DNA from 4 places in the Silvimonas iriomotensis genome. Region 1 is predicted to be linked to each of the others. Evidence: predicted binding sites of a transcription regulator. Region 1 holds the regulator's gene; each other region holds the start of a gene.
What was found. The regulator sigma-54, encoded in region 1, starts transcription at its own class of promoters, with help from an activator protein. The targets are predictions, from matches to a motif close to CTGGCACGCTTCATGCTT.

Region 1 (3,085 bases):
GTTTAGCCGGCTCGCTGACCTGGTGGGCAGCCACGCAATTGTCGCGCCGCACCATTGATAGGGTACCGCGAACGCCAAAACTGCGATCGTCGGTCCGGTTTGCATTTTCAATTCATCCTATTGTACCGCCCCAACGGCATAAACAAAAACGGGAACCCGTTTTCAGGGTTCCCGTTTGTTGCATCAAGATGCTTGGTTTATATCGAAAAAATCACTCTTCTTCGACCGTTTGCTGATGTTTGATGGCGTCCCCACGGTGATCCATCAAGCACTCTTTGTGTTTGACGATCTGCCGGTCCAGTTTATCGACAAGGAGGTCAATAGCGGCGTACATGTCCTTGTCGACTGCCTCAACATGAATGTCCTTGCCGCGCACACGCACGGTGACATCCGCTTTCTGTTGTAACTTCTCTACAGAAAGTATGGCGCTGACGTCTACTACCTGATCAAAGTGCCGCACTATCCGGTCAAGCTTGCTGGTCAGGTACGACCGCAGGGCCGGGGTCACTTCGACGTGATGTCCGCTGATGTTGAGGTTCATGGCATTCTCCTTCTGGTTGAGCCATTAAAACCAGGGGCGGCTGATGCAACCCAGCTGGCTGGATTGTTTCCAGCCGCTCCAGGCCAAGCGATTACAGGTTTTTGCGCAAGTTAACGGGTGGAACGTTCATACCCTCCCTGTATTTGGCAACGGTTCGTCGCGCAACCACGATCCCTTGCCCGGATAATGCGTCGGCAATAGCGCTGTCTGACAGCGGCCGGGTTTTGTCTTCGTTCTGGATCATCTGGCGAATCAGTGCCTTGATCGCCGTCGCCGAGCATTCGCCACCGGCTTCGGTATCGACATGACTGCCAAAGAAATATTTGAATTCCAGCAAGCCGCGCGGGCTGGCCATGTACTTCTGGGTGGTGACGCGGGAGACAGTGGACTCGTGCAGGTCGAGTTCCAGGGCGATATCGCGCAGGACCAGCGGCCGCATGGCCACTTCGCCATGCTCGAAGAACGCGCGCTGGCGCTCCACGATGGCTTGGGCGACACGCAAGATGGTCTCGAAGCGTTGTTGAACGCTCTTGACCAGCCATTTGGCTTCCTGCAGTTCGCGCGCCAGCACTCCGCCCTCGCTGCGTTGCAGGATATCTGCGTACACCTGATTGATACGCAACCGCGGCATCGCGGCTGGATTGAGTCTCACCTGCCATTGCCCCTTGATCTTTTGCACCAGTACGTCAGGTACAACGTAGCGTGGTGTCAATGCCGCCCATTGTGCTGCAGGGCGTGGATTCAGACTGGTGATCACGGTTTGCGCGGCTTTGAGGGCCGCGTCGTCACATTTCAGTAACCTTTTCAACTTAGTGTAATCACGCCCCGCCAATAAATCGAGATGCTGTCCGACGATTTGTCGGGCCAACTCGCAAGCAGGGGTGGATTCAAGCTGTCGTAACTGCAAAAACAACGCTTCCGCCGTATTGCGGGCACCCACGCCGACCGGGTCAAACTGCTTGAGCCGGGCCAGCGCGACCGCCAGATCATCAATCTCAAGTTCTAATTGAGAGACGATCTCCGGCGGGATTTGTTCCAGTAATTCTTCCAGCGAGAACGGTAAAAATCCCTCTTCGTCCACGGCGTCGATCATGAACGCCAGAGCAGCGTGATCGCGGTCCGGCAGGCGCAACACGCCGGCCTGATCAAGCAGGTATTCGCGCAGGGTCAGTTCACGGGCCACCTGGGTGGCCGGATCAAAATCGTCCTCATCGTCGCCGCCGCTGCGCGTACCGCCGCCCCATTCCATATCGTCGCCACCACCGTCGTAGCTGTCGTCGCTGGTGGTGGTGCTGTCGGTGGAATCGGTGCTGCTGGTGCTCTCGGCTGAATCGGAAGAACTGCTGCCGCCACTGTCTTGTTCAAGCAACGGATTTTCCAGCAGGTAACGTTCAATCTCGGTCTGGAAATCCAGCGTGGACAGCTGCAACAGCTTGATCGACTGTTGCAGTTGCGGGGTAAGGTTCAGTTGCTGCGACAGCCGCAGTTGCAGGGATTGCTTCATGCGGCAGGTCTGGGGGCCAGGGGCGGTGCGGCGGACATACGCGTTACATCCGGAAGTGTTCGCCCAGGTACACCTTGCGTACCTGTTCGTTGGCGATGATTTCGGCCGGGTGGCCCGAGGCCATGACCGCACCTTCTGAAATGATGTAGGCGCGATCACAAATGCCCAGCGTTTCACGCACGTTGTGATCGGTAATCAACACGCCAATACCGCGGTCACGCAGGTAGGCAATGATGCGCTGGATATCCATCACCGCGATCGGATCGACGCCGGCGAACGGTTCATCCAGCAAAATGAAGCGCGGATCAGCCGCCAGCGCCCGGGCGATTTCGGCACGGCGGCGCTCGCCACCAGACAGGCTCATGGCACCGCTATCGCGCAGGTGGGCAATGTGCAGCTCATGCAACAGCTCTTCCAGACGCTCGGCCCGGCGCGCGGCGTTTTTCTCTCTGAGTTCCAGCACGGCCAGGATGTTTTGCGCCACGGTCATCTTGCGAAAGATGGAGGCTTCCTGCGGCAGATAGCCCAGACCCAGTTGCGCGCGTTCATGCATGGGCAGACGGCTGATGTCCTGACCGTTGAGGCTGATCTGGCCGCCATCGGCCGCGACCATGCCCACGATCATGTAAAAGCTGGTGGTTTTGCCGGCGCCATTAGGGCCCAGCAAACCAACAACTTCGCCGGCATCAACGCGGATCGACACATCACGCACGACCGTGCGCTTGCGATAACGCTTCATCAGGCCAGTGGCGTTCAGGGAGGCGGTCAGCGGCTGGGTCACGGGGCCGTTGGGAGTCGGAGTGGCGCTCATTGTTTCTCGCTTGTGGTATCGCTGGCCGCAGCGGCTGCCGGCTTCGTGGCCGGGGCGCTGGCGTCCTTCTTCTTGGGCACAATGGTCACGTTGACCCGGCCTGCACCGGTTTTGTTGCTGGTGGCCGAGTACTGGTCCGTGTTGAGGTTGTAGGTGATGACATCACCGAACACCTCGTTCTGGCCCTTGCGTACCCAGGCCTTGTTGGTCAGCACCAGAAAGCCGGTTT
Region 2 (3,085 bases), on a different contig from region 1:
GCCGACGGTGCGTTGCTGCTGGGTTTGCGTCGTCGCACAACGGTGGACCGTCTGGGTGGACACGCCGGCATTCTGGTTGGCGATATTGTCACCAGCCAGCGCACCCACGACGGCACCCGCCGCCGTCGCCGCGACATTGCCGTTGCCCTTGCCCACGGTATTGCCCAGCAAGCCGCCAAAAATACCGCCCAAAAGCGCGCCACCATACGTGCGCGGCTGCTGTACCTGGACTTGTTCATCCCAGCATGACTGTTGCGGCACCGACACCTGCTGCACCACCGGCACGGTGCTGATCACGCGACCGTACTCCGCGGCTTGTGCCAGACCGGCAACCCCGGCAAGACTCATCAGCAGAACGACTTTTTTCATTTTCCCACTCACTTGCAGCACCCGGCTGCGTGTTGTTCCCGTGCGCTCATGGCGCCGGTATTCCTATTTTGTGCCTGATGCGGTTCTCGCACCAGGGCGTAGCTCACACCCCGAATCTACGCTGTTTACAATGACTTGGAGCAACAAACACGACGTCCGGTTCGTGCTTTTTCGTATTCTTTACAAATGAAAGCCGGCAGATACAAAACCGCCCCAGCGGTTATCATGCAAACACCATTGCCAGCCACTTCGGGGTCCGCATGCCTTACTCTCTGGCCAATCAACTGGTCGTTGCCATTTCATCGCGCGCGCTGTTCGATTTCGAATCAGAAAACACGCTGTTCGAATCCGGTGATGCGACGGCCTACAAGGCGCTCCAGCTCAAACTGCTCGACAAACCGGCGGCGCCGGGCGTGGCCTACGCGCTGGTGCAAAAGCTGCTGGCCCTGAACGACGGCGACGCGCATCGGGTCGAGGTGGTGATCCTGTCGCGCAATGATCCGGTCAGCGGCTTGCGGGCATTTCGTTCTGCCCAGCACCACGGCCTGACGCTGGAACGCGGCGTGTTCACCCAGGGGCGGCCGCCGTTCAAATATCTGAACGCGCTGCACGCCAACCTGTTTTTGTCCATGAACGAAGCTGACGTACGCGATGCGCTGGCCGCCGGTTTCCCGGCGGCGCAGGTGTACCCGCAATCCGTGCACGCCGCTGGCCGGCACCCGGACGAAATCCGCATTGCCTTTGACGGCGACGCCGTGTTGTTTTCCGATGAAGCCGAACGCATTTACCAGCGCGATGGCCTGCCGGCTTTTCACCGGCACGAGCGGGATCATGTCACGCGCCCGCTTCCGCCCGGCCCGTTCAAACCGCTGCTCGAAGCCCTTCACCGCTTACAACGCGCCGAAGCCCCGGTGCGTTTACGCACGGCCCTTGTGACCGCCCGCAGCGCCCCGGCCCACGAACGCGCCATCCGCACCTTGATGGACTGGCAGATTGAAGTGGACGAAGCCATGTTCCTGGGCGGACTGGAAAAAGGCCCGTTCCTGCGCGAGTTCGAGCCGGACTTTTTCTTTGACGACCAGACCGGCCACTGCATTTCCGGCGCGCTGGCAGTGCCAACCGGCCAGGTCATTGCCGGCGTTGCCAATGACCCGGACGAATCTGGCGCACTCAAAGCGGGCGCCACAGTCATCAACAAAGTCTGAAACGCCCGAAAAACAGCCACGCGAAATTCGCATCGCATTAAATCGGTGCGTTTATTGCCAGCCTCAAACATCGCATGAACCATTTTGGTTCACAAAACGCACTTGTTTGTAATTAAAATCGAACAATATCAATACAAATCAAGGCGTTGAATTTCTGGCACACAGATTGCTTTTGGTGCACACCTACAAAAGTGCGCCACATTGAGGCGCACATTGCCCGACTCTGTGGAGCTTTTTTGTGAATCAACTTCCTGCCAGTAGCGACGTGCTGTTCATTCTGCTCGGCGCCATCATGATTCTGGCCATGCACGCCGGCTTTGCCTTTCTGGAACTGGGCACGGTACGCCAGAAAAACCAGGTCAACGCCCTCGTCAAAATCCTGACGGACTTCGCGGTCTCGGCCATTGCCTATTTCTTCATCGGCTACGGCATTGCCTACGGCGTGCATTTCATGGTGCCGGTGCACGACCTCAACGTGGGTCAGGGCTATGGCCTGGTGCGCTTTTTCTTTTTGCTGACCTTTGCTGCGGCGATCCCGGCCATCATCTCTGGCGGCATTGCTGAACGCGCACGTTTTCACCCGCAATCGGCCGCGACCTTCATGCTGGTCGGTTTCGTCTACCCGTTTTTTGAAGGCATGATGTGGAACGGCAACTATGGCGTGCAAGCCTGGTTGCAGAACCATTTTGGTGCGCAGTTTCATGACTTTGCCGGCTCGGTCGTCGTGCATGCCGTCGGCGGCTGGATCGCCCTGCCCGCCGTGCTCTTGCTGGGCGCCCGCAAAGGCCGTTACCGCAAGGACGGCGGCGTCAGCGCGCACCCGCCGTCATCAATCCCCTTCCTGGCGCTGGGTGCCTGGATTCTGATCGTAGGCTGGTTCGGCTTTAATGTGATGAGCGCGCAACGCATTGGCGGTATCTCTGGCCTCGTGGCGCTGAACTCGCTGATGGCCATGGTCGGCGGCACGCTGGCAGCCATGTTCGCCGGCAAGAACGACCCCGGCTTTATCCACAACGGCCCGCTGGCCGGCCTTGTTGCCGTCTGTGCCGGCAGCGATGTGATGCACCCGCTGGGCAGCCTTGTGGTCGGCGCCATTGCCGGCGGCATGTTCGTCTACCTGTTCACCATCACGCAAAACCGCTGGAAGATCGACGACGTGCTCGGCGTGTGGCCGCTGCACGGCCTGTGTGGCACCTGGGGCGGGATCGCGGCCGGCATCTTCGGCCAGACCTGGCTGGGCGGCGCCGGCGGCGTGAGCTTTGTCAGCCAGTTGATCGGCACCCTGATCGGCATTGTGATCGCCTTCGCCGGCGGTTTTGCCGTGTACGGCACGCTCAAGAAGCTGGTGGGTTTGCGACTGAGTGAAGAAGAGGAATATAACGGGGCAGACTTGTCCATCCACTACATTTCCGCCACGCCGGAAAGGGAAAGTCACTGGTAAACCCGGTTTACGCCATAAAAAACGCCGTCTGCATTGCAGGCGGCGTTTTTTTTGATCCGTCAATCCGGCA
Region 3 (3,085 bases), on a different contig from region 1:
CGAGCTGGCGTAGCCTTCCGGGTTGATGCCGGTCCACGGCTGGCCATCCATCAGGATACTGGTGCGGAACGGGTCGGCCGGCACCGGCACACCCAGATCGCTGGCGGCTTCGGCATAGAGGGCGATCTGGTTGACGGCCTTGACCACCGTCACGTTGCTGGCCGGTTCTTGCGTCATGCCCCAGCGCTTGAATTGCGACAGAAACCACAAACCGTCTGACAACCACGGGTAGTTGACCTGGCCACCGCCAAAAAAGCGGATAGGCCGCGCCGGTTTGCGCAAGGGGGCGTTGCCGTAGTCGCCCAGCAAGCGCGCCAGGATCAGATGTTCCGGCTGGTTGATGACCTCTGGCATGGCCAGCCACGGCGCGGCCTGCGGACGCAATGCCGGGTCATCCAGCCACTGGCATGCTTGCAACAGAGTGCGGATCAGGGCGCGGGCGGCGTCCGGGTGGCGCTGGGCAAAATCAAGCCGGCAGACCAGCGCTTTTTCCGGGTGATCCGGCCAGATTTCACTGCTGGTGACCACAGTCACGCCGTGGTGGGCGTTGCTGGCCAGCGTGCTCCAGGGCTCGCCCGCGCAATAGCCATCCAGCTCGCCTTTGGCCAGCGACTCAGCCATTTGCGTCGGCGGAATGGTGACGCTGCGCACATCGTTCAGCGGATGAATACCCTGGGCGGCCAGCCAGTAAAACAGCCAGAGTGCGTGGGTGCCGGTAGGAAAAGTATGCGCGAACACGCGCCGGCGCGGAGTATCTGCCAGCTTCATGCGTAGCGAACCGCCGCTGGTGACGGCCTCGGCCAGCGCGTTGGAAAGCGTGATCGCCTGGCCGTTCTGGCTGAGCGTCATCAGCACAGCCATGTCGGCGCGCTGGCCACCCAGTCCTAACTGGATGCCATAGGCCATGCCATGCAGCATTTGCGCAGCATCCAGCTCGCCGCTGAGCAATTTGTCGCGCAGGGCAGACCAGGAGGGCTGGCGGCACAATTCCAGCGTAATGCCGTATTGCTCGCCCAGCCGCAGGCGCTGGGCAACGACCAGCGGGGCGCATTCTGCCTGGGCCACATAGCCCAGGCGCAGATGCATGCGGGTAGAAGACGGCGTCAGACGACTGGCGCTGACAGTGGCTGGCATGGTGGGCCTATGCGGGGCGGTTCAAAGCGGGTTTGCAACACGGTGTTCTTGGTGGTGCCTGGTCAAAAGGTCATTCTGCTACGTCAGTGTTGCTGATTGTATGCGCCGCTTTATGCCAGTCGTACTGTCGGTGCTGTCGGGTCAGCGCGCGCCGGCCTGCAACACGCGCTCGGTGCTGGTCATCAGATGCACCGCCGGGCGCGCGGTCAGACGGGCCACGATCAAGGCCAGCACCGGCGCAATGGCGGCCGTGGTGGCGTTGTGTGAACCGTAGACGGATACACCCAGATCCTGCGCTGCTTCCAGCAGGCGCATGTCGGCGTCGGACTCGCTCATGTGCACGGTGCGCGGCGCATTGCGGTTCATCACCGCCATCTGCTCCAGCGTATCGCGCAAGGGCGAGTCGGCATCGACCAGCACCAGATCAGGTGACTGACCTTCTACAAGGCGGGCGAGGGCCGGGGCGGTGGCCGCATCGGGCAGCAGCGTGTGGCCGCGTTTACCCAAGGACTGGCGTAGCTCGCCCAGTGCTTTCTCTGTATCGGTAACCAGGAGAATACGTAGCATGGCTTTGGCTTCATCAAAGGGACAATCAGGCAAATGCAAGAAGCATGCCGGCTATGTGGCATTGCAACATAAGCTGGATGGTGTTGATAAGTAAGGCAATTTGCTGATCAGTAAAACACCTGACAGGGCTTCTTGCCCCTTTATGGCGCACGCTGCGCCGTTTGGGGGCGCCAGCGGGCCGGCAAGCCCGATAACCGGCAAAAAAATGGCGCCTGGCCGCATCTTGCCGGCTGGCGCCACCGGATTTGCCATCTGGCCGGGCCAGACGGCAGTGTGGTTTATTTGTGTGCCGTCTTCAGTTTGCCGCCTGCTTGCACCGGGTCGGTGTAGCCATCGGTCAGGGTTTTCATGAAGGCGACCACGTCGCGGATATCGACTTCGCTCATGGCCGGTTTCTGGCCTGGCTTGCGCCCGAACGGCGGGTCCTGGTTCAGGTTGTCCTTGTACTGGTCCGGCAGATCGTTGTGGGTGATGACCTTGCCATCCTTGCCACGCGGATACCACTTGCCCGGATTGGTGTCGCGCTCGTTATAAAAGCGCACCACCTGTTCCAGGCTGGTGAACTCGCCGTTATGCATGAACACCTTGCGGGTAGCGACGTTACGCAGCGACGGCGTGCGGAACAAACCGCAGAACTCGCCACGGCCTTTCAGATCGGTCCGGTCCGGGCCGCAGGCGCCCATATCAAAATGAGCCGCGTCGGCGTTGGCGGGGATCTTCATGTTGCGCGGCACCCCCAGCGCGATCAGGCCAAAGTCGCTGAAGTTGGGGAAGGCGCCGTTTTCGGTGACTGCGCTGATGTGGCAGCTGGCGCAATTGCCCTTGTCTTCGTCGTTGAACACTTGCAGGCCGCGCATTTCCTGCGGGCTGAGTTTGATCTGATGGCGCAGGAAAGCGTCGTATTTGCTGCTGTAGGGGTAAAACTCAGTTGGCGTTTCCTGGAAGATTTCCAGCGCCATGGTCGCCCATTTGAAGGCGTTTTCCGGGTCATTGAAGATATCGTCGCCGAAGACCTTTTTGAACTGGCCGGCGTAAGGGGCTCTGGCCACTTTGGCGGCGACATCGGCCGGCGAGGCATTGGCCATTTCATTGACAGCCAGCAAGGGAATACGCGCCTGCTCATGCACGTTGCGGGCGCGGCCATCCCAGTTGTGACCGCCGGTGGGGCCGGCATCGACGCTGTCGTCGCCGTCGTCATCAAAGAAGTGTTCAGAGAAGTTCGGCACGGTCTGCAGGTAACGCAGTGACGGTACTGCGCGCGTACCGGCCAGGTTGCCATCCTTGCCGCCCATTTGTACAGGCAGGTTGTTGGGCGGGCCATAGGCGTGATCCGCGCTGTGACAGGTGGCGCAAGACACCTTGCCCGAGCCCGAGAGCGATACAT
Region 4 (3,085 bases), on a different contig from region 1:
CACAAGGTGCCTGATGGGCCGACTTGCGTGAGGCTATGGTGGACCAGCGTCAGAGTACATAAAACAAAACCCGCCCGGCCGTGAGGCCTGAGCGGGTTTTTTTGCAATGACAGCCTGCCGGAGCAGGCGGGGTCATTACAGGGAGTAGTACATGTCGAACTCGACCGGGTGAGTCCACATGCGGATCTTGTTCACATCGTTCTGCTTGAGTTCGATGTAGGAGTCGATCCACTCATCAGTGAACACGCCGCCACGGGTCAGGAACTCGCGATCCTTGTCCAGTGCGTCCAGGGCTTCGTCCAGGGATGCGCACACAGTCGGGATCAGCTTGTCTTCTTCCGGCGGCAGATCGTACAGGTTCTTGTCTGCCGGATCGCCCGGGTGGATCTTGTTCTGGATACCGTCCAGACCGGCCATCATCAGTGCAGCGAAGCACAGGTACGGGTTGGCCAGCGGATCCGGGAAACGGGTTTCGATACGGCGAGCCTTGTCGGACGCAACGTGCGGAATGCGGATCGAGGCGGAACGGTTCTTGGCGGAGTAAGCCAGTTTCACCGGTGCTTCGAAGTGCGGAACCAGACGCTTGTACGAGTTGGTACCCGGGTTGGTAATGGCGTTCAGGGCGCGAGCGTGCTTGATGATACCGCCGATGTAGAACAGGGCAGTTTCAGACAGGCCAGCGTAGCCGTTACCTGCAAACAGGTTCTTGCCGTCTTTCCAGATGGACTGGTGAACGTGCATGCCGGAACCGTTGTCGCCAACGATCGGCTTGGGCATGAAGGTGGCGGTCTTGCCGTATTGGTTGGATACGTTGTGAACCACGTACTTCAGGATCTGGGTCCAGTCAGCGCGTTGGGTCAGGGTGCTGAACTTGGTACCGATTTCGTTCTGGCCAGCGTTCGCCACTTCGTGGTGGAACACTTCAACCGGCACGCCCAGTTCTTCAAGCACCAGCACCATGGAGGCGCGGATGTCTTGATGGCTGTCGACCGGAGGAACCGGGAAGTAGCCGCCCTTCAGACGCGGACGGTGACCCAGGTTGCCGCCTTCGAATTCCTGGCCAGTCGCCCATGCACCTTCTTCGGAACCGATCTTGACGAAGGAACCGGACAGGTCAGCGTTCCAGCGGACGTTGTCGAAAATGAAGAATTCAGGTTCCGGACCGAAGTAAGCCGTGTCACCAATGCCCGATGCCTTCAGGTAGGCTTCAGCGCGCTTGGCCAGCGAACGCGGGTCGCGGTCATAGCCCTTGCCCGTTGCCGGCTCGATCACGTCACATGTCATGAACACGGTCGGTTCGTCGAAGAACGGGTCGATGTTGGCAGTGGATGCGTCCGGCATCAGCAGCATGTCGGAAGCCTGGATACCCTTCCAGCCAGTGATGGAGGAACCGTCGAAAGCGTGGCCGTGTTCGAACCATTCTTCGTCAACGACGTGGGACGGCACGGTCACGTGCTGTTCTTTACCAATAGTGTCGGTGAAACGCAGGTCAACGAACTTGATGTCGTTTTCCTTGATCAACTTGAGTACGTCGGCTACCGCCATCTGAGCTCTCCTTGGTGCAAGAGATAGTTTGAATGAGTGTTGTCTCGGGCCTGCCGGTTCAGCGTACTGAACCTTGCCGGCTCGGGTCGGAACGTAATGAAGCAGAAACTGTGCCAGGCTACTTACCCTGCCCGGAGTCATTGTGCCACAACAATCAGCCGTATTGCGGGTTTTACCTATACAACCCGATATGGTGCATGCACCGTATTGATGCACCAATAATGTGCATTATTTTGGGGCAAAACAGTGCGACGCGTGCACCGCTTTATGAATTGTTCATGACGCAAAGAGAAGGGCTAGAATTGCATGACAAGGCCGCCAGACGGCCTGATCGCTGATTCTTGTCGACTGAAATGCAAAGGAATGCCGTCATGAGCACCGTGAGCAATATCCTCGAAAAAGCCCGCCAGCGCGCAAACGAATCAGCCCTGGCGTATTCCGGGGCAGTCACACCCGACGAGGCGTGGGCGCTGCTCAAAGGGGTGCAGGGCGCAAAGATTGTTGATGTCCGCACGCATGCCGAGTGGCAGTTTGTCGGCACCGTGCCCGATGCGCTGCTGATTGAATGGAAACGTTATCCGGATATGGCGCTGAACCCGGAATTCCTCACGCAACTGAAAGCCCAGGTAGACCCGCAGAACGTGGTGCTGTTTCTGTGCCGTTCCGGTGCACGCTCGCATGATGCCGCCGCGCTGGCCGCCAGACATGGCTATACCGAGGCCTACAACATCCTGGAAGGCTTTGAAGGCGACAAGGATGAGCAGCAGCATCGGGGCCAGAAAAACGGCTGGAAAGGCCACAAGTTGCCCTGGACGCAAGGCTGATCCTGTAGCGGGATGTGCGGTGTAAGGGCAAAGGCGTGCGGTGAACACCGGCACGCCTTTTTGCTGGCCTTGCCTCAGGCAGCTGGGGTGACGTGCAAGGCAAAGCCCTGGGTGCCGCCGGCTTCAAGATCAGGCTTCAGTTCCAGTGTCGGGATCACATAGTCGCCGCCGTTCTGGCGCCGGAACGCAATCGGCGGCGTGGTTTCCAGGGTGCGCATGCGCTCGCGCAGGGCCTGTGCGGTCTGGTTAAAGCGCGCCTCGTCAAACCGGTCGACCCGGTAACTCACAAACGGCGGCAGCACGGTGTATCCCGGGTAAAACAGGATGCCGTGGTTAATCGGGAACAAGAGGTCATCAATCGGCCCGTTGACGCCGCGTTCGCCATAATGCTCGGCCCAGCCGCCCGCCGTAACGATCAGCATGGCGCGTTTGCCGGCCATGGTGCCTTCGCCAAAACGGTTACCCCAGTAGCGGTCGCTATGTTCGCCCACGCCATAGGCAAAGCCATAGGCATAGACGCGATCAACCCAGCCCTTCAGGATGGCCGGCATGGTGTACCACCACAGCGGAAACTGCAGGATCAGCGTATCGGCCCAGCGCAGTTTGTCCTGCTCTGCCTTGACGTCTGCGGTGAGCGAGTCCTGGGTAAATGCCTCATGCGAGGCGGCCGCGACCTTGAGCCGGCTTTGCGCGGCCAGTGCGGGAAAATCAGCATG

Region 2: a site for sigma-54 is predicted at 1,729-1,746, ahead of IEX57_RS18435 (ammonium transporter). Genes of this name have one in related genera too.
Region 3: a site for sigma-54 is predicted at 1,735-1,752, ahead of IEX57_RS02245 (ANTAR domain-containing response regulator). Genes of this name have one in related genera too.
Region 4: a site for sigma-54 is predicted at 1,645-1,662, ahead of glnA (type I glutamate--ammonia ligase). Genes of this name have one in related genera too.

What each region holds. Positions count from the first base shown of each region.
Region 1 is NZ_BMLX01000006.1:127,580-130,664, reverse strand. Features, by position in the region: gene hpf (ribosome hibernation-promoting factor, HPF/YfiA family) at 212-541, opposite strand; gene IEX57_RS17650 (RNA polymerase factor sigma-54) at 633-2,045, opposite strand; gene lptB (LPS export ABC transporter ATP-binding protein) at 2,089-2,856, opposite strand; gene lptA (lipopolysaccharide transport periplasmic protein LptA) at 2,853-3,085, opposite strand, start outside.
Region 2 is NZ_BMLX01000007.1:63,093-66,177, forward strand. Features, by position in the region: gene IEX57_RS18425 (glycine zipper 2TM domain-containing protein) at 1-369, opposite strand, end outside; gene IEX57_RS18430 (5'-nucleotidase) at 630-1,574, shown strand; gene IEX57_RS18435 (ammonium transporter) at 1,813-3,015, shown strand; gene IEX57_RS18440 (Lrp/AsnC ligand binding domain-containing protein) at 3,075-3,085, opposite strand, start outside.
Region 3 is NZ_BMLX01000001.1:498,475-501,559, forward strand. Features, by position in the region: gene IEX57_RS02240 (CmpA/NrtA family ABC transporter substrate-binding protein) at 1-1,134, opposite strand, end outside; gene IEX57_RS02245 (ANTAR domain-containing response regulator) at 1,276-1,701, opposite strand; gene IEX57_RS02250 (cytochrome-c peroxidase) at 1,980-3,085, opposite strand, start outside.
Region 4 is NZ_BMLX01000003.1:341,046-344,130, forward strand. Features, by position in the region: gene glnA (type I glutamate--ammonia ligase) at 136-1,545, opposite strand; gene IEX57_RS13105 (rhodanese-like domain-containing protein) at 1,917-2,369, shown strand; gene IEX57_RS13110 (NAD(P)H-dependent oxidoreductase) at 2,444-3,085, opposite strand, start outside.